DNA from 3 places in the Paenibacillus andongensis genome. Region 3 is predicted to be linked to each of the others. Evidence: a T-box and tRNA genes for the amino acid it is inferred to sense, from the RefSeq annotation. Region 3 holds a T-box; the other regions hold tRNA genes.
What was found. A T-box is a leader RNA that pairs with one kind of tRNA and senses whether it is charged. The one in region 3 lies ahead of NYR53_RS21815 (arginine--tRNA ligase), so its partner is inferred to be a tRNA-Arg.
Positions count from the first base shown of each region.

Region 1: it encodes a tRNA-Arg, which carries the amino acid that the T-box ahead of NYR53_RS21815 (arginine--tRNA ligase) is inferred to sense. The anticodon was not compared.
Region 2: it encodes a tRNA-Arg, which carries the amino acid that the T-box ahead of NYR53_RS21815 (arginine--tRNA ligase) is inferred to sense. The anticodon was not compared.

Region 1 is NZ_CP104467.1:920,275-926,273, reverse strand. Features, by position in the region: gene NYR53_RS04190 (hypothetical protein) at 1-58, shown strand, start outside; gene NYR53_RS04185 (hypothetical protein) at 76-483, shown strand; gene ade (adenine deaminase) at 460-2,268, opposite strand; tRNA gene NYR53_RS04175 (tRNA-Gly) at 2,750-2,820, opposite strand; tRNA gene NYR53_RS04170 (tRNA-Pro) at 2,828-2,901, opposite strand; tRNA gene NYR53_RS04165 (tRNA-Arg) at 2,928-3,004, opposite strand; tRNA gene NYR53_RS04160 (tRNA-Gly) at 3,014-3,088, opposite strand; tRNA gene NYR53_RS04155 (tRNA-Leu) at 3,127-3,206, opposite strand; tRNA gene NYR53_RS04150 (tRNA-Lys) at 3,226-3,301, opposite strand; tRNA gene NYR53_RS04145 (tRNA-Gln) at 3,378-3,449, opposite strand; tRNA gene NYR53_RS04140 (tRNA-Tyr) at 3,464-3,545, opposite strand; tRNA gene NYR53_RS04135 (tRNA-Thr) at 3,622-3,697, opposite strand; tRNA gene NYR53_RS04130 (tRNA-Asp) at 3,716-3,792, opposite strand; tRNA gene NYR53_RS04125 (tRNA-Val) at 3,874-3,949, opposite strand; tRNA gene NYR53_RS04120 (tRNA-Glu) at 3,973-4,047, opposite strand; tRNA gene NYR53_RS04115 (tRNA-Ser) at 4,067-4,155, opposite strand; tRNA gene NYR53_RS04110 (tRNA-Met) at 4,167-4,240, opposite strand; tRNA gene NYR53_RS04105 (tRNA-Ser) at 4,268-4,355, opposite strand; tRNA gene NYR53_RS04100 (tRNA-Asn) at 4,429-4,501, opposite strand; tRNA gene NYR53_RS04095 (tRNA-Ala) at 4,507-4,582, opposite strand; tRNA gene NYR53_RS04090 (tRNA-Ile) at 4,599-4,675, opposite strand; rRNA gene rrf (5S ribosomal RNA) at 4,731-4,847, opposite strand; rRNA gene NYR53_RS04080 (23S ribosomal RNA) at 4,952-5,999, opposite strand, start outside.
Region 2 is NZ_CP104467.1:7,165,147-7,171,145, forward strand. Features, by position in the region: gene NYR53_RS31975 (glycosyltransferase family 4 protein) at 1-530, opposite strand, end outside; gene NYR53_RS31980 (YutH/CotS family kinase-like spore coat protein) at 551-1,567, opposite strand; tRNA gene NYR53_RS31985 (tRNA-Gly) at 1,948-2,018, opposite strand; tRNA gene NYR53_RS31990 (tRNA-Pro) at 2,026-2,099, opposite strand; tRNA gene NYR53_RS31995 (tRNA-Arg) at 2,126-2,202, opposite strand; tRNA gene NYR53_RS32000 (tRNA-Gly) at 2,211-2,285, opposite strand; tRNA gene NYR53_RS32005 (tRNA-Leu) at 2,325-2,404, opposite strand; tRNA gene NYR53_RS32010 (tRNA-Lys) at 2,425-2,497, opposite strand; tRNA gene NYR53_RS32015 (tRNA-Gln) at 2,508-2,579, opposite strand; tRNA gene NYR53_RS32020 (tRNA-Thr) at 2,589-2,661, opposite strand; tRNA gene NYR53_RS32025 (tRNA-Val) at 2,674-2,749, opposite strand; tRNA gene NYR53_RS32030 (tRNA-Glu) at 2,773-2,847, opposite strand; tRNA gene NYR53_RS32035 (tRNA-Thr) at 2,863-2,938, opposite strand; tRNA gene NYR53_RS32040 (tRNA-Asn) at 2,941-3,016, opposite strand; rRNA gene rrf (5S ribosomal RNA) at 3,059-3,175, opposite strand; rRNA gene NYR53_RS32050 (23S ribosomal RNA) at 3,244-5,999, opposite strand, start outside.
Region 3 is NZ_CP104467.1:4,756,280-4,762,278, reverse strand. Features, by position in the region: gene NYR53_RS21830 (methyl-accepting chemotaxis protein) at 1-120, shown strand, start outside; gene NYR53_RS21825 (GDYXXLXY domain-containing protein) at 289-2,523, shown strand; gene NYR53_RS21820 (EamA family transporter) at 2,581-3,447, shown strand; T-box leader at 3,496-3,716, shown strand; gene NYR53_RS21815 (arginine--tRNA ligase) at 3,790-5,676, shown strand; gene NYR53_RS21810 (hypothetical protein) at 5,796-5,957, shown strand.

The sequences.
Region 1 (5,999 bases), 3.8 Mb from region 3:
TTCACTTCTTCCCAAAGAATATCTCTTTGCGGATGGACAGCTCAGTGAGATTCATTAATTGAAGGAGGCCATACTGTGTCAGACAAGGTAATCAGTGATGAAGAGTTGATGCTGCTGCTGTCCCCCACTAACAATAATGAAGAAAATGAGCCATCAGAGAAACCGAAGCTAACCATGAAATTACTATATGAGCTTATTAAAAAGCTTAAGCAAGAGAACATGCTGCTTGCCAAGCGTGTAGACGAATTAGAACAGCAATTGGATTTGCTGCATCAGATTCGAGATGAGGTGGCTACCACCCTAGAATTGCCGATTATCAAGGAACCCGAAATAACAGTAGGGATGGAAGCTGAGCTCGTTTCCGGCCTCCCGCAAACCATCCAAACCTCCCGCACAGAACGTCATCCTTCTAAAAAGAAGAAAAAGAATAAGATCTTTTGGACTTATTTATTGTCCCACTTAACCAATTTCCACTTCAATTAGCTTGAACTGTGTAACATCGACAATACCTCGGTTTGAAATCCGAATTTCAGGAATGACGGGTAATGCAATTAATGAGAATGTCATAAACGGGGCGTTCAACGGACAGCCAATTTGTTTCCACGCTTTTTCGAGCTCTGCAACCTCTTCAACGACTTCAAGCAATGATTTATCTGACATGAGGCCTGCGATGGTCATCGGTACTTGAGCCAGCACTTTACCGTTCTCTACAACGATCATGCCTCCTCCCATTTTGACAAGTTCATTAGCTGCGAAAGCCATATCCTGCTCATTGATCCCCATAACAATTAAATTGTGACTGTCATGCGCCACTGTAGAGGCTACCGCGCCTGTCTTCAATTGAAAGCCATGCGTAAAACCAAGTGAAATTTGACCCGTTCCACGGTGTCGCTCAATACAGGCTAAACGGATAATATCCTGCTCCGCATCTGGTTGGATGAACCCCTGCACAACACTTAGAGCTGCAGTCATTTTCTCTGTTCTTGCACTGTTTTCAATAATGCGGATGACATTGACCTCCGTCTTATTCTGATTACTGCGACTTGCAAGTTTGAAGTCCTCAGCCGCAAGCTCCCGCTTAACGTTCATGGAATTGCGAATGTGCTCGGGATAGACGAAATCGGGGAAATCAACCGTAAGCTTGCCATTATCAAAAACAACCTGACCATCAGTAATAACAGTCAAAGGCTCGACCTTCTGTAAATCATCCAGTAATAAAATGTCAGCACATTTACCGGGAGTAATGCTTCCCAAATCTTGCTCCATTTTAAAATAGCGCGCCACATTAATCGTCACCATTTGCATCGCTGTTACAGGATCGACACCCTCTTCGATCGCGCGGCGCACGACATGATTGAGATGCCCCTTCTCCACCAAAGTTTGCGGATTGACGTCATCCGTTACGAGCGAAATATTGGATGTGTTGACCTTATCTTCCGTTACCACCTTAATGACCTCTTTGACATCATGCCAGGCCGAACCTTCACGAATCATAAGGTGCATGCCCATGCGGACTTTGTGAAGACCTTGTTCCCGAGTTATGGTTTCATGATCGGATGTCACGCCTGATGCTATATAAGCCTGCAGCATACGATCATCATCACTTGGGAAATGTCCTGTGACCGTTTTACCGCTCTTGATCGTTTCTTCAATCTCCCCGCACATTTTCGGATCGCCGTAAACGACACCAGGGAAATTCATGACTTCGCCCAGTCCAACCACGTTGTCCCACTGCAGTCCCTCTTTAATATCGGTCACTTCTAAGCTTGCACCTGCATCTTCCAAGTCCGTAGTTGCTGGTACACAGGATGGGAAAGTCGTAAATACTTTAATAGGCAGCTGCTGCCCCTCTTCGTGCATCAACCTTACACCTTCTGTTCCAAACACATTGGCAATTTCATGAGGGTCCATAAATATCCCCGTTGTTCCTTTGGCTAATGCCGCTTTGGCAAACTCGGTAACGGAAAGCATCGTGCTTTCAACATGCATATGACCATCTAAAAATCCCGGGGACATATACTTCCCTGTGGCATCAATCACGACCGTTTGAGCCCCAATGGTATGGTCTGCATTCCCTACATACGCAATTCTCCCAGCTGCGACAGCAACATCCATATGCTCAAGTAATTCACCAGAATACACATTGACGAGTGTCCCATTCTTAATGACTACGTCGGCAAAAACTTCGCCTAATGCAACCTTAGCTAGCGTTCTGCTCACTTCAACTAGCTTATTTCTTTTATTTAGCGTTCTTTTATTTAGCGTCATGGGTTTTGTACTCCTTTATGTATTAATTAACTTTTACCGGTTCGGTGTCAAACGTCACATCTCCCTGAACCATCTGTTCACATTAAATTTACCATGAAAAAGGTTTTTCTCAAGGGTTTCATACTACTTCTGAGGATTCCCTATTTCTATTTATTAAATTATACGGAGCGAAGATCATTCAGATGTTAAAAAGCTTTAGGTGATGGGAATACCGATGTCTTTACGGACGGTCGAACCTCCTCGGATTTCTCATCCCTTAAAGAACAAATAAGCGCGGAAAACGCGCTTATCCAGGAGCGCCCCAACAAATAAGCGCGTTTTCCGCGCTTACAGCGAGAGCTCTGCGAGCCGAAAGAGTCTGAGAAGCCAGAAATCGACATTCGTTATTTAACATCACTTATCCACAAATCGGCATCTCACATATTTTCCTATACTCCTATACAATGAAAAAAGACCACCCGAAGGTGATCTTTTTCATTGAAGCGGGCGGCGGGAATCGAACCCGCGCGATCAGCTTGGAAGGCTGAAGTTCTACCATTAAACTACGCCCGCGTGTCTATCGGGACGACACGATTTGAACATGCGACCCCCTGCTCCCAAAGCAGGTGCTCTACCAAGCTGAGCTACGTCCCGATATGGTGGTAATAACATATGAAAAATGGCGCGCCCTGAGAGATTCGAACTCCCGACCTTTTGATTCGTAGTCAAATACTCTATCCAGCTGAGCTAAGGGCGCTTACTAAAATGGAGCGGAAGACGGGGATCGAACCCGCGACCCTCGCCTTGGCAAGGCGATGCTCTACCGCTGAGCCACTTCCGCATCGTACCTCAGGAGTATAAATACTGCTGAGGATTTGATGCGCGTAGAGGGACTTGAACCCCCACGGTCGCCCGCTAGATCCTAAGTCTAGTGCGTCTGCCAATTCCGCCATACGCGCATGCTGTAAATAAGGCAAATGGTGAGTCATGTAGGATTCGAACCTACGACACCCTGATTAAAAGTCAGGTGCTCTACCAACTGAGCTAATGACTCATGAAATTTTAATGGGGCCCCCGTAAAGTAACAGGAATTCGCTTCAGAGCTTACCTTCACTTTATGGGGTATAGTACTGGGGATCAAGGATTTGAACCTTGGCATGACGGAGTCAAAGTCCGTTGCCTTACCGCTTGGCTAATCCCCAACATAGTTTGGAAATGGAGGCTGATGGATTCGAACCACCGAACTCGAAGAGAGCAGATTTACAGTCTGCCGTGTTTAGCCACTTCACTAAGCCTCCACATATAAAGCCTTACCGGGCCCCGAAAAAGTAGTAGGCGTTGCTACAAAGCTTTGCTTCACTTTTTTGGGAATTGTGGTGCCGTCGAGAGGACTTGAACCCCCAACCTACTGATTACAAGTCAGTTGCTCTACCAGTTGAGCTACAACGGCATATTCATTTTCTAAAAATGGCGGAGCTGACGGGATTCGAACCCGCGGTCTCCTGCGTGACAGGCAGGCATGTTAGGCCACTACACCACAGCTCCATACTAGTAAATTGGTTTCTACGGGCCCCGAAAAAGTAATCGGCGTTGCTACAAAGCTTCACTTCACTTTTTTGGGTTGTATGGTGGAGGCTGACGGGATCGAACCGCCGACCCTCTGCTTGTAAGGCAGATGCTCTCCCAGCTGAGCTAAGCCTCCATGGGATCGAACTAGAAAATTATTGGTGACCCGTAGGGGACTCGAACCCCTGTTACCTCCGTGAAAGGGAGGTGTCTTAACCACTTGACCAACGGGCCAAACTTAAAAATTTACCAACGGAGAGAGAGGGATTCGAACCCTCGCACCACTTACGCAGTCTAACCCCTTAGCAGAGGGTCCCCTTATAGCCACTTGGGTATCTCTCCAATTTAATTAGTAGCGGCAGAGGGGCTCGAACCCCCGACCTTACGGGTATGAACCGTACGCTCTAGCCAGCTGAGCTACGCCGCCATATTGTCTTTCCTTTATTTAAAGAAACGGAGAAGGAGGGATTCGAACCCTCGAGACGCTTGTGACGTCTACACGATTTCCAATCGTGCTCCTTCGGCCGCTCGGACACTTCTCCATATATTTTATGGGATCCCCAAAAAGTAATTGGAATATGCTACGAAGCATCTCTTCACTTTTTGGGGGTTTGACTCCCCGAACAGGACTCGAACCTGTGACAACTCGATTAACAGTCGAGTGCTCTACCAACTGAGCTATCAGGGAATATTTGGTGGAGCCAAGCGGGATCGAACCGCTGACCTCCTGCTTGCAAGGCAGGCGCTCTCCCAGCTGAGCTATGGCCCCATAAAGGTAATAATATTGGTGGGCCCTGGTGGACTCGAACCACCGACCTCACCCTTATCAGGGGTGCGCTCTAACCAGCTGAGCTAAGGGCCCTAATGTGTAAAACAGTCTAGAGTGTGGCAAAAAAAATACCCACTAGGGGTATTCTGCTTGGCAACGTTCTACTCTCCCAGAACCCTGCGGTTCAAGTACCATCGACGCTGGAGGGCTTAACGGTCGTGTTCGAGATGGGAACGCGTGGGTCCCCTCCGCCATCATCACCAAACAGTCAAAGCGTGTTTGCGCCTTGAAAACTAGATACGAAACTTGCGTAAAGTAATCATGTGCATGGCTACGTTAGACGTAGGTGCTAGCTGCTTAGTCAGCTTTTTGGTTAAGCCCTCGACCGATTAGTATTCGTCAGCTGCATGCATTGCTGCACTTCCACCTCGAACCTATCAACCTCGTCGTCTACAAGGGGTCTTACATACTGGGAAATCTCATCTTGAGGGGGGCTTCGCGCTTAGATGCTTTCAGCGCTTATCCCCTCCGTACATAGCTACCCAGCGATGCCTCTGGCGAGACAACTGGTACACCAGCGGTACGTCCATCCCGGTCCTCTCGTACTAAGGACAGCTCCTCTCAAATTTCCTACGCCCGCGACAGATAGGGACCGAACTGTCTCACGACGTTCTGAACCCAGCTCGCGTACCGCTTTAATGGGCGAACAGCCCAACCCTTGGGACCTACTTCAGCCCCAGGATGCGATGAGCCGACATCGAGGTGCCAAACCTCCCCGTCGATGTGGACTCTTGGGGGAGATAAGCCTGTTATCCCCAGGGTAGCTTTTATCCGTTGAGCGATGGCCCTTCCATTCGGTACCACCGGATCACTAAGTCCGACTTTCGTCCCTGCTCGACTTGTAGGTCTCGCAGTCAAGCTCCCTTATGCCTTTGCACTCTGCGAATGATTTCCAACCATTCTGAGGGAACCTTTAAACGCCTCCGTTACATTTTAGGAGGCGACCGCCCCAGTCAAACTGCCCACCTGACACTGTCCCCATACCGGATTACGGTACCAGGTTAGAACTCCGATACGATCAGGGTGGTATCCCAACGGCGCCTCCACCCAAGCTGGCGCTCAGGCTTCAAAGGCTCCCACCTATCCTGTACAGATCGTACCAAAGTCCAATATCAAGCTGCAGTAAAGCTCCATGGGGTCTTTCCGTCTTGTCGCGGGTAACCTGCATCTTCACAGGTATTAAAATTTCACCGGATCTCTCGTTGAGACAGCGCCCAAGTCGTTACGCCATTCGTGCGGGTCAGAATTTACCTGACAAGGAATTTCGCTACCTTAGGACCGTTATAGTTACGGCCGCCGTTTACTGGGGCTTCAATTCATAGCTTCGGGTTGCCCCTAACCACTCCTCTTAACCTTC
Region 2 (5,999 bases), 2.4 Mb from region 3:
ATTGACACGGCATTTTGAATTACCTTGATTTGTCCCTTATAAAAGGGGTAATATTTCCTGTTCTTGTTTTTTTGCCACTGGCTGGGTACTGTTATGGCATTTGCGATACGAATCAGTTTTTTTTGACGCGCAGCCATCTTCGTCCGTCCACTCTTTCTTTTTTCCAATACGACTAGAGAGTGGCATGTATAGATGACCGGAATACGATATTTGTGTTTATAATATTTAGCGAGATCATCACACTGCAAGCTGTGAATATGGATCAAGTCCGGCCTTGTAAAGCCATGCGCTTGCAACCATCTGGCAATCGGTACAGTATTAAACTTTTGACTTCTAACCGAATGATACTTCGAACAACTGGGAAATCGAATGACCCTTATCGAGCTATCGTTTTCAACGGTCACTTCACGACTAGCACCCTTGCAAATAATAGTTAGGAATATCCCATTCCTTTTTGCCAACGCTTTTGAAAGATTTGTTGCGATGATGCCAAGCCCGCCAACAATATGACCTTCGTATTCATTCGTCATGACCCAGATTCTCATCACAATCAACCCTTTTGAACATATTGGCTTAGCCTATGGAGGAATGAGATGATATGCCGTTCGTCAGCAATCACTTTTTCTAGACTTTGTTCGATTTTTCGTTTACCCTCGGCTCTCGATCGATCGTAGCGGGACAGCAGCTTATATGCTTTGTTCGGAAATTGGAGCCACACCTTGATCAACTCAATGTCTGAACGTTCAAGCTTGGAAACGCTTTGGTAGCCATCCAGTATGGAACGTGCCGTTGATAATTTCCATCCTTTGTTCTTGCAGGAAAGACGAATCATACGAAAGAGATCGTACGCCCGCAAGTCAAAACGCAGTGTTTCAAAATCGATCATATACGTTCCACCGAAGGTAAGAACAAAATTTTTCGGTCCACTATCTCCGTGACACAAGGCGCCGGTTTTCGCGGCCCTCTTACAAACTGCTTTGTAATTGCTGTGTCTAAGTATACGCAGTGCTTCCTGTGATCTCTGGAGAAGGCCATCCCCATGAACTTGCAGCAAACGATCCATCGGACTGCCGTGACCATTTCGTTTTGCTTTTTTTATTTGTTTTTTCAATAACGATTCGCGTGCTTTTAAAAGGGCAGGCCATTTCCGCAGCATATTGAGGGCGCCAGATCGGGGAAGTGTTGCTTTGCGACCAGCAAGATGAAATCGGGCTAATGTTGCAGCACAAGCTTTAAGGTCCTTTTGCGAGGCGGGTGAAGGTGACCGTCCATTGAACCAAGGGGTAAGAATGTATAGGGTTCCTCCGCGCGATCGTCTGGCATAAAGACGTCTCCCTGATTGCTCAAACGGATTCCGCCAGGCAATGTTGGAAAAGCCCTGGTGCCGAATCCTCCTCAACACCCGATCCATCCAGCGCAATCGTCGTATGGTGTAACTCATCTTCTTCAGACAATGTTGTTTTCCATCGGTAGATATCAAACGGTAAACACCTGACTTCACAAATTGCATATGTTTAATCTTCACTTTAAATGTTTGTACAAGCTGGTTAACTTGCTGGCTGGTCACATAAGATTCCTCCTGCTAAATAACCATAAATTAAAATTTTGTTTATCTAATTCACCTATTTATTAAGAATATGTAAATGCAGTCGAATTTGGACCTCAGCAGCAGCCTATTAACTCACTCTACATCTATGCACAAGTTATAGAAAACAAAAAAAACCTTATATTCAAGGTTTTCAGTGTTTGTAACTTGTAAGGTGGGTGATGGGATTACTCCAATAAGTCATTCAACATGCTTCCTCTGGAAAACAACTAGTGGTATATGGGATGCGCATTTTACTTGGGTATATATGATGTCTTCACGGAAAGGCCGAACCCACATGGTTCTCTTCCGTCCCCGTTCAAACGAAAAAAGACCACCCGAAGGTGATCTTTTTCATTAGAAGCGGGCGGCGGGAATCGAACCCGCGCGATCAGCTTGGAAGGCTGAAGTTCTACCATTAAACTACGCCCGCGTGTCTATCGGGACGACACGATTTGAACATGCGACCCCCTGCTCCCAAAGCAGGTGCTCTACCAAGCTGAGCTACGTCCCGATAAGGTGGTAATAACATATGAAAAATGGCGCGCCCTGAGAGATTCGAACTCCCGACCTTTTGATTCGTAGTCAAATACTCTATCCAGCTGAGCTAAGGGCGCTTAATAAATGGAGCGGAAGACGGGGATCGAACCCGCGACCCTCGCCTTGGCAAGGCGATGCTCTACCGCTGAGCCACTTCCGCATGGGTACCTCAGGAGTATAAATACTGCTGAGGATTTGATGCGCGTAGAGGGACTTGAACCCCCACGGTCACCCGCTAGATCCTAAGTCTAGTGCGTCTGCCAATTCCGCCATACGCGCATGCTGTAAATAAGGCAAAGTGAGTCATGTAGGATTCGAACCTACGACACCCTGATTAAAAGTCAGGTGCTCTACCAACTGAGCTAATGACTCATGTGAAGAACTGGGGATCAAGGATTTGAACCTTGGCATGACGGAGTCAAAGTCCGTTGCCTTACCGCTTGGCTAATCCCCATCGATAACATGCCGTCGAGAGGACTTGAACCCCCAACCTACTGATTACAAGTCAGTTGCTCTACCAGTTGAGCTACAACGGCTTATGAAGTGAATGGTGGAGGCTGACGGGATCGAACCGCCGACCCTCTGCTTGTAAGGCAGATGCTCTCCCAGCTGAGCTAAGCCTCCATGGGATCGTACTAAAAAAATAATGGTGACCCGTAGGGGACTCGAACCCCTGTTACCTCCGTGAAAGGGAGGTGTCTTAACCACTTGACCAACGGGCCTTATTAATAAATTACTGGAGCTTCCAACCGGAATCGAACCGGTGACCTCATCCTTACCATGGATGCACTCTACCGACTGAGCTATGGAAGCAATGGCTCCCCGAACAGGACTCGAACCTGTGACAACTCGATTAACAGTCGAGTGCTCTACCAACTGAGCTATCAGGGAATGTAGAGAGACTTTTGACTTCGTCAAAAGATCCCTATACTAGTTTGGCAACGTTCTACTCTCCCAGAACCCTGCGGTTCAAGTACCATCGACGCTGGAGGGCTTAACGGTCGTGTTCGAGATGGGAACGCGTGGGTCCCCTCCGCCATCATCACCAAACAGTCAAAGCGTGGTTTGCGCCTTGAAAACTAGATACGAAACTTGCGTAAAGTGAACATTTAGGGTTTGTGGTTAAGCCCTCGACCGATTAGTATTCGTCAGCTGCATGCATTGCTGCACTTCCACCTCGAACCTATCAACCTCGTCGTCTACAAGGGGTCTTACATACTGGGAAATCTCATCTTGAGGGGGGCTTCGCGCTTAGATGCTTTCAGCGCTTATCCCCTCCGTACATAGCTACCCAGCGATGCCTCTGGCGAGACAACTGGTACACCAGCGGTACGTCCATCCCGGTCCTCTCGTACTAAGGACAGCTCCTCTCAAATTTCCTACGCCCGCGACAGATAGGGACCGAACTGTCTCACGACGTTCTGAACCCAGCTCGCGTACCGCTTTAATGGGCGAACAGCCCAACCCTTGGGACCTACTTCAGCCCCAGGATGCGATGAGCCGACATCGAGGTGCCAAACCTCCCCGTCGATGTGGACTCTTGGGGGAGATAAGCCTGTTATCCCCAGGGTAGCTTTTATCCGTTGAGCGATGGCCCTTCCATTCGGTACCACCGGATCACTAAGTCCGACTTTCGTCCCTGCTCGACTTGTAGGTCTCGCAGTCAAGCTCCCTTATGCCTTTGCACTCTGCGAATGATTTCCAACCATTCTGAGGGAACCTTTAAACGCCTCCGTTACATTTTAGGAGGCGACCGCCCCAGTCAAACTGCCCACCTGACACTGTCCCCATACCGGATTACGGTACCAGGTTAGAACTCCGATACGATCAGGGTGGTATCCCAACGGCGCCTCCACCCAAGCTGGCGCTCAGGCTTCAAAGGCTCCCACCTATCCTGTACAGATCGTACCAAAGTCCAATATCAAGCTGCAGTAAAGCTCCATGGGGTCTTTCCGTCTTGTCGCGGGTAACCTGCATCTTCACAGGTATTAAAATTTCACCGGATCTCTCGTTGAGACAGCGCCCAAGTCGTTACGCCATTCGTGCGGGTCAGAATTTACCTGACAAGGAATTTCGCTACCTTAGGACCGTTATAGTTACGGCCGCCGTTTACTGGGGCTTCAATTCATAGCTTCGGGTTTAACCCCTAACCACTCCTCTTAACCTTCCAGCACCGGGCAGGCGTCAGCCCGTATACTTCGCCTTGCGGCTTCGCACAGACCTGTGTTTTTGCTAAACAGTCGCTTGGGCCTTTTCACTGCGGCCCCCTCGGGCTATTCACCCTACCGAGGCACCCCTTCTCCCGAAGTTACGGGGTCATTTTGCCGAGTTCCTTAACGAGAGTTCTTCCGCGCGCCTTAGAATTCTCTTCTCACCCACCTGTGTCGGTTTGCGGTACGGGCACCTTCGCCTGGCTAGAAGCTTTTCTTGGCAGTGTGAACTCATGACCTTCGGTACTTAAAGTTTCCCTCCCCATCACAGCCCAGCCTTACGGTTAGCGGATTTGCCTACTAACCAGCCTCACTGCTTGGACGAGCATCCATCAGCTCGCGTCACTATCCTTCTGCGTCACTCCATCGCTCATAACGGCTACGGTGGTACAGGAATTTCCACCTGTTGTCCATCGACTACGCCTTTCGGCCTCGCCTTAGGTCCCGACTTACCCTGAGCGGACGAGCCTTCCTCAGGAACCCTTAGGTTTTCGGCGGATCAGATTCTCACTGATCTTTTCGTTACTTATACCGGCATTCTCACTTGTATGCGCTCCACCTGTCCTTACGGTCAGAATTCAACGTACATACAACGCTCCCCTACCCATGCACATACGTGCAAGCCATAGCTTCGGTGGCGTGTTTAGCCCCGTTACATTTTCGGCGCAGAGTCACTCGACCAGTGAGCTATTACGCACTCTTTCAATGGTGGCTGCTTCTAAGCCAACATCCTGGTTGTCTGTGCAACTCCACATCCTTTCCCACTTAACACACACTTGGGGACCTTAGCTGATGGTCTGGGCTGTTTCCCTTTTGACAATGGATCTTAGCACTCACTGTCTGACTCCCGGATTTAAGTTTGTGGCATTCAGAGTTTGACTGGACTTGGTAACCCTTGGCGGGCCCCGCACCCAATCAGTGCTTTACCTCCACAACTCCACATCCGAGGCTAGCCCTAAAGCTATTTCGGGGAGAACCAGCTATCTCCGAGTTCGATTGGAATTTCTCCGCTACCCCCACCTCATCCCCGCATTTTTCAACATGCGTGGGTTCGGGCCTCCAGTGAGTGTTACCTCACCTTCACCCTGGACAGGGGTAGATCACACGGTTTCGGGTCTACGTCCACGTACTCAAGCGCCCTATTCAGACTCGCTTTCGCTGCGGCTCCGCCTTTTCAGCTTAACCTCGCACGGGAACGTAACTCGCCGGTTCATTCTACAAAAGGCACGCCATCACCCATATAGAGGGCTCTGACTTCTTGTAAGCACACGGTTTCAGGTTCTTTTTCACTCCGCTTCCGCGGTGCTTTTCACCTTTCCCTCACGGTACTGCTTCACTATCGGTCACTAGGGAGTATTTAGCCTTGGCAGATGGTCCTGCCGGATTCCGACGGGGTTTCACGTGACCCGCCGTACTCAGGATACCTCTAGGGGTTTCGTTCGATTTAAGCTACAGGGCTTTTACCTTCTATGCCGGACCTTTCCAGATCTCTTCGCCTACCGAACTAACCCCATATCGAGGTCCTACAACCCCAAGGAGCAAGCTCCTTGGTTTGGGCTATTCCGCTTTCGCTCGCCGCTACTGACGGAATCACTTTTGTTTTCTTTTCCTCCAGGTACTTAGATGTTTCAGTTCCCTGGGTATGCCTCTACATTACCTATGTA
Region 3 (5,999 bases):
GCGGCTGCGGCTCAAGAGCAAAGTGCTTCCATTCAGGAGATTACTTCGGCTATTCGCCAGCTATCAGATATGGCTGCCCATCTGCAAGGCTCTGTTCAAAATTTTAAGATTACAGATTAATTTAATGTCTTCCTTTAATAGATAACTTGCCAGCCTAGAGCTGGCTTTTTTCATGTCATAAAATCGTAATCATCCATAGGCTAATGATCTGGTACTAGGAATAGATAGTACTTCTCAAACTGAACATCTCTAGTACAATTAGAAGTAAGGGAGAGGGGGAATATCATCATGAAATCCAAATTTATTGCGATTGGGCTAGGCTATGTATTGGGAGCTAGTGCTTTACTAACCGCCATTGTATATTTTTTTGCTACGAACTGGGAGAAATTAAACCGCTCTGAGAAATTTATTCCTATCTTTGTTCTCATTATGGGATTTTACGGCTTATCCGTATGGCTTTCAAGTCAAAATGGCAGGCAGTTTCTAAGCAAACTAAGCCTTTTTGCAAGCTGCATATCCTTCGGTGTTGGTGTTGGACTCATTGGGCAAACCTACAATTCTCATGCTGACAGTTACAGCTTATTCGCCATATGGTTCATTCCGGCATTTTTACTTGCCTTATTAACCAGATGGCAGCCTTATTATGTACTTTCCTATATTTTAGGTCATCTCGCTTATGGGATTTATTTCTTTGGGCGTTGGGGAGTGAGCTCAGATGCGGAAATCATCCAAATTGTCATCTGGCTCGGAATCGCCATTGCGAATGGCATCTTGTATGTTTTGACTGAGAAGGGACGATTGCACTCGCCATTTCTCAAATGGATCTCTTTTCAAGTTGGGATGGCAGTTTTAGTCGCAGCTTCAAATTCGCAAACGTACGAAAAGTACGGTGTCTTTATGAACTTACCTTTAATCCTAGTACTTGCGGTAGCCGTTTACTATACACACAAGACAAGGAACAAAGCTTATCTACTGTTTGCCGGTCTGTGGGTTTCGATCACAGTGACAGTCAAATATATCGAGCTTATTATCCAGCATTATAACGAGTTCTTTTTCATTGCCAGTTTGTTGTTTATTATCGTGTTCATCTTTGCGAATGTGAAATTCATGAACTTTATTCGCTCTTGGAATCCTGCATCCAAGCAGTTGAATCTTGAAAACAGCTCAGAACTAGAAGCTGCGGATCAAGCGAAGCCTGATGGAGATTTTACCAAATGGCTCGTCCGTGTCCTTACGGTTTCGGTCATCATTATTGGTTCGCTTCTAGGAAGCTTGACGATCATTGGGATCGTTACAGTTGTACTAGGAATTGATGAACCGGAGAATGTGCTTATAGGTTTTGGTATTGTAACTGTCATTGCGATGATTATAGCGAAAAAACTAAATTCATTAGTGCGATACACGATTCTCATTAGTGGCTTGCTGCTTGGCGCGGGAGCGGCTGTTTTTAAGGAGAATGTTCCTATTCTCTTGGTTTTCATGGCTCTTACAATTGCAGCTTTTATCTACATTGCTGGGTTGGTACATCGTATATTCTTTTTCCTTGCCGCTGTCATTATTGCTTCCTTCGTCCTTTTCAATTGGATCGATAGCGGAATTATTGTTCTTACCGTACTCTCCGGCTTATTATTCGTTATGTTTGCCAGTGGTCAGATCATAGCAAATGCGGGAGTCAGACAACCTATTCGTTACAGCAGCTTTCCTTCATTTCTGCTAACTTTGTTTGCTTTAACCTTTATGGCGGAGTCAGCTTGGTATTATATCGTCAATGTTCTGTTCTTTATCGTCGTTATTCTTGCCATGGTCATTAGTAAACAATTGCACATCAAATGGATTTACGCTTGGTCGATGGGCTTCTGGATTGCTTTCCTGGTATACAAATACTACGATCTGGCCTGGAAGCTTCTGCACAAATCGATTAGCTTCGCTGTCATCGGGATTTTGGTTCTTGCCTTTACGGTATGGTATGAAAAAAGACATCGTTTGGAAGCGATTGAATCAATAGAGGTTAACTCTAATTATGCAATGAACCGCTGGATTATTTCTCTGTTAGTTCTACTGCAAGTCATGGCCATGTCCTTACAAATTGGTAAAAGTGAGTGGCTGCTCGCTCACGGACAGCTGATTAAGCTGCAGCTTAAACCGATTGATCCACGTTCTCTCATTCAGGGTGATTATGTACGATTACGCTATACGATATCTGAGCCGGAAATCTTTGAAGTGATGAATCATGCTTCCAGTTCTAAAAAGAAAATTACAGTCGTTCTCGCTCCGAACCAGGCGACAGGTGTATATGAATATCGTCGCGTATATACAAAAGGGGAAACTCTTGCCCCAGGAGAGGTTCGCTTGAATGGCAGAGTCGGTTATGAGGGTATTGAATACGGGATTGAGACTTATTTCATTCCAGAAGGAACAGGCCATGAATATGAGCGGGATGCCAAATTTGCTGAAGTAAAAGTTTCTGCTGGTGGCGATGCGATCCTTGTGCGTCTATTATTACAACCAAGTGTTGTCCAATAATGATTATTGTGGTAAAATTACCCGATCTTTGCTTAAAAGAGAGGGGTATCCGTTGTCATGTGGCTCATATTTTCAGTTCTTGCGGCTGTCAGCTTCGGGCTGCGGGGCATTCTATATCATTGGACCAGTCAGCAATCGCTCGATCGGAATGTGCTGCTATGCGGCACATTTTTCATGGGGGCGCTCGTCAGCATTGGCTGCGCCCTTATTTCACAGCAACAGTGGACAGTGTCTGCTCTGATTGGTGTTCAGATGGGGTTGTTCTCCTTTGGAGCCAATGCCAGTATGTTCAAAGGCTTTGCGGTTGGCAAAGCCTCGTTAGTTGCCATCCTCACCGGTTTACCATCGGTTGTTGTGGTCTTTGTCGCATTTCTGCTTTGGGATGAACGACTCAATTTATGGCAATTCTTTGCCTTCCTTGTCATTGTTGTGGGTATATTATTTGTTCGTTACTCGAATGATATTACATTAAAGAATCTGCAAGGAGCTGGATGGGGAGTACTTGCTTTGTTTCTTTTTGCCGGGAATGATTTGTCCAGCAAATGGACAACCATCGTTTCTGCACCATTGTTTCCAACGCTATTTTTTATGTTTGCAACTGGGACATGCTGTTTTGGATTGTGGTGGTTGAAGGACAGGGCAAAGGATAACGGCAAGGAAACTGCGCGAGCCAGTTGGACAGAACGAAGAACCTTCCTGTTTGGGATGGTCGTCGGGATTACGAACGTCATTGGTATGATCTTCATTATTCATGCGTTCGCTCATGGGAAAACGGGGTTAGTTTCCGCTGTCGTTGCACTTAATGTATTGATTGTCTTATTGTATACACGCTTTGTTTTGCGGGACAAATTCTCAATAATGGAACAATCCGGTCTAGCTTTAGCATTCATTGGCATTATGATGATGAAATTAGTTGCATCTTGACAACGTAATATTATTGCTGTAATATTCAGTAAATTCTTAATTTCATAAGCAACATTGGTGAACAGGACAGTAATTCTTGTCGGACAGTCGCAGCGAGCCGGAGCAGGTGAGAACCGGTACGAATGTCAAGAGTGAAGCGGGCCTGGGAAATGGTCTTCCGAATGTAAGAAGTAGGGAGATCCGGCATAAGCCGTTATCGTTGGAGTGGTTAAACCAATGGTTTAACACTTAGAGTGGTACCGCGGGAATGAACAGCTCTCGTCTCTTATTGTAGAGACGGGGGCTTTTTTGCGTTTTCCCGTAAAATTAGCTTCTCATCATCCTTTTAAGGAGGAATTGTCCATGATTCAGCAGCTTCTTACTCATGAAATTGAGTATCATGTAGGTGTTTTATTTCAAGAGTACGGATTAGAACAGCCTGCGACTCTGAAAATCTTGATCGAGCACCCAGCTCATCTTGAGCACGGTGATTACAGCACGAACGTAGCTATGCTTTTAGCAAAAATAGCTCGTAAAGCTCCTTTGCAAATCGCACTAGAGCTTCAACAACGCATAGAAAAGAGCGGCTCTGTTCAGGGCTTATTCGCCAAAGTAGCTGCGGTGCCGCCGGGGTTTCTGAACTTTTATCTAAATTGGGACACCTGGTCTTCTGGTTATTATGGAACTGAAAAAGGGCTTGTTGACGAAAGAAACAAAACAAAAATTTTGATTGAGCATACGTCAATCAATCCCAATAAAGCTGCTCATGTTGGCCATTTGAGAAATTCCTGTATTGGTGATTCGTTGTCACGCATGCTCTCACAAGCAGGCTACCAGGTAGAGGTGCATAACTATATTGATGATCTGGGGAATCAACTGGCAGATACAGTGGTGGGCATTCTTCAAACACAATCAGATGAGAATTTTAAGCGTTTTGGCGACTTTTGTTGGGAGACCTACGCGAAGGTGAATCAGGCTTACAAAGTGCAGCCGGAGCTTGTAGCTCAGCGTTCTACCGTTCTACATGCACTAGAGAGCGGGCATTCCAATCTTGCTTGGATGGGTGCTTTGGTAGCGGAAAGGATCGTTCGCGAGCAGTTGGAAGAAATGAAGCAATTCGGCATTCACTACGATGTACTGGTTTGGGAAAGCAGTATTGTGAGAGCGGGACTCTGGGATTCGACCTTCGAACTGCTGACGCAAACAGACATGTTTCATAAGGTGACGGATGGGAAATTGGCAGGCTGCTGGGTGCTGAAGAATCTAGAAGAAGGGGCTGTTACAGCTGGGGAAAGCACGGATTATCAAGGGGATAAAGTGCTTGTTCGTTCCAATGGTATTTTAACGTATACAGCGAAGGATATTGCCTATCATCTATGGAAATTCGGTGTGCTGCCGAATGATTTTGTCTATAAAAAATGGGAAGACGGACTGTGGTCCACAGCTTCCCAAGGCAGGAAGAAATCGATCGGGCAAGCGGATATCGTCATTAATGTCATTGACTATCGTCAGCAATACCCGCAGGAGATGGTGAAGCTAGCACTAGAAGTGCTGGGCTATGAGCAGCAGGCGAGTCAGCTTAAGCACGTGAGCTACGGAGTCGTTTCCTTGAGTCCAGATACTGCGGCAGGACTGGGGATTGACATTTCGGATGCCAAAAGCTCCTATGCGATGTCTGGGCGCCAAGGAATTGGGATTAAAGTCGCGGACCTACTTGATCACATGGAAAGGGTCATTGACGCTAAACGCTCAAGAAAAGCGGGGATTTCCAGCAGATCGATAGCTTCAGCTGCGATCCGATATTATTTGCTGAAATATCAGCTGCAGACGGAAGTTGTTTTTGACTTAGAGCAAGCGACGGAAATAACAGGGAACACGGGTGTCTACTTGCTTTATGCCTACACAAGAGCAAATCGTATTTTGGACAAAGCGAAGAAAGATACTCGTCATCTTAGGATGGAGGCTAAGTTCGATGGGACTCTTTTGGAAGATCAGGAATACCAACTTTTGAGACACATCGCCTATTGGCCCGAAACACTGGAAACGGCTACTAAGCAATTGGCGCCTAGTTTACTGTGCCATTATGCCTTCGAGCTAGCTTCGCTTTTTAACCACTTTTACAGTGTTTGTCCGGTCTTAAAAGGAAGTGAAGAAAGCATGTCCCATCGACTTTGGATCACACAAACGTATAAAGACACCATGCATCAAGCATTGGAACTACTGGGTATGCCGACGCCAAAACGATTGTAACTAGAAAAACGATCGAATGCACCCTATGTACTCGCCGAGACAACCTGTCACTCTTGCGCATAATCTACAGCAATATGTAGCTGTTGTTCATGCGCTCAAAGAGGAGGAGGAGCTCGTCTATGCTTAAATCTCACGTGAAAACGTATAGATACCGTATTGGCAAAAAGCATGTAATTGTCATTCATATTTATCAAACGGCAAAAGCGACGGCTAAGCAAGGCAATGTACTTGCAAGCAATGCTTTAAATATTCAAATTTTCAAGAAACAGAAAAAGCGCTGAACGCTCTTCCCCTGTAAGCAGCATGATTGCGAATACGGTTTG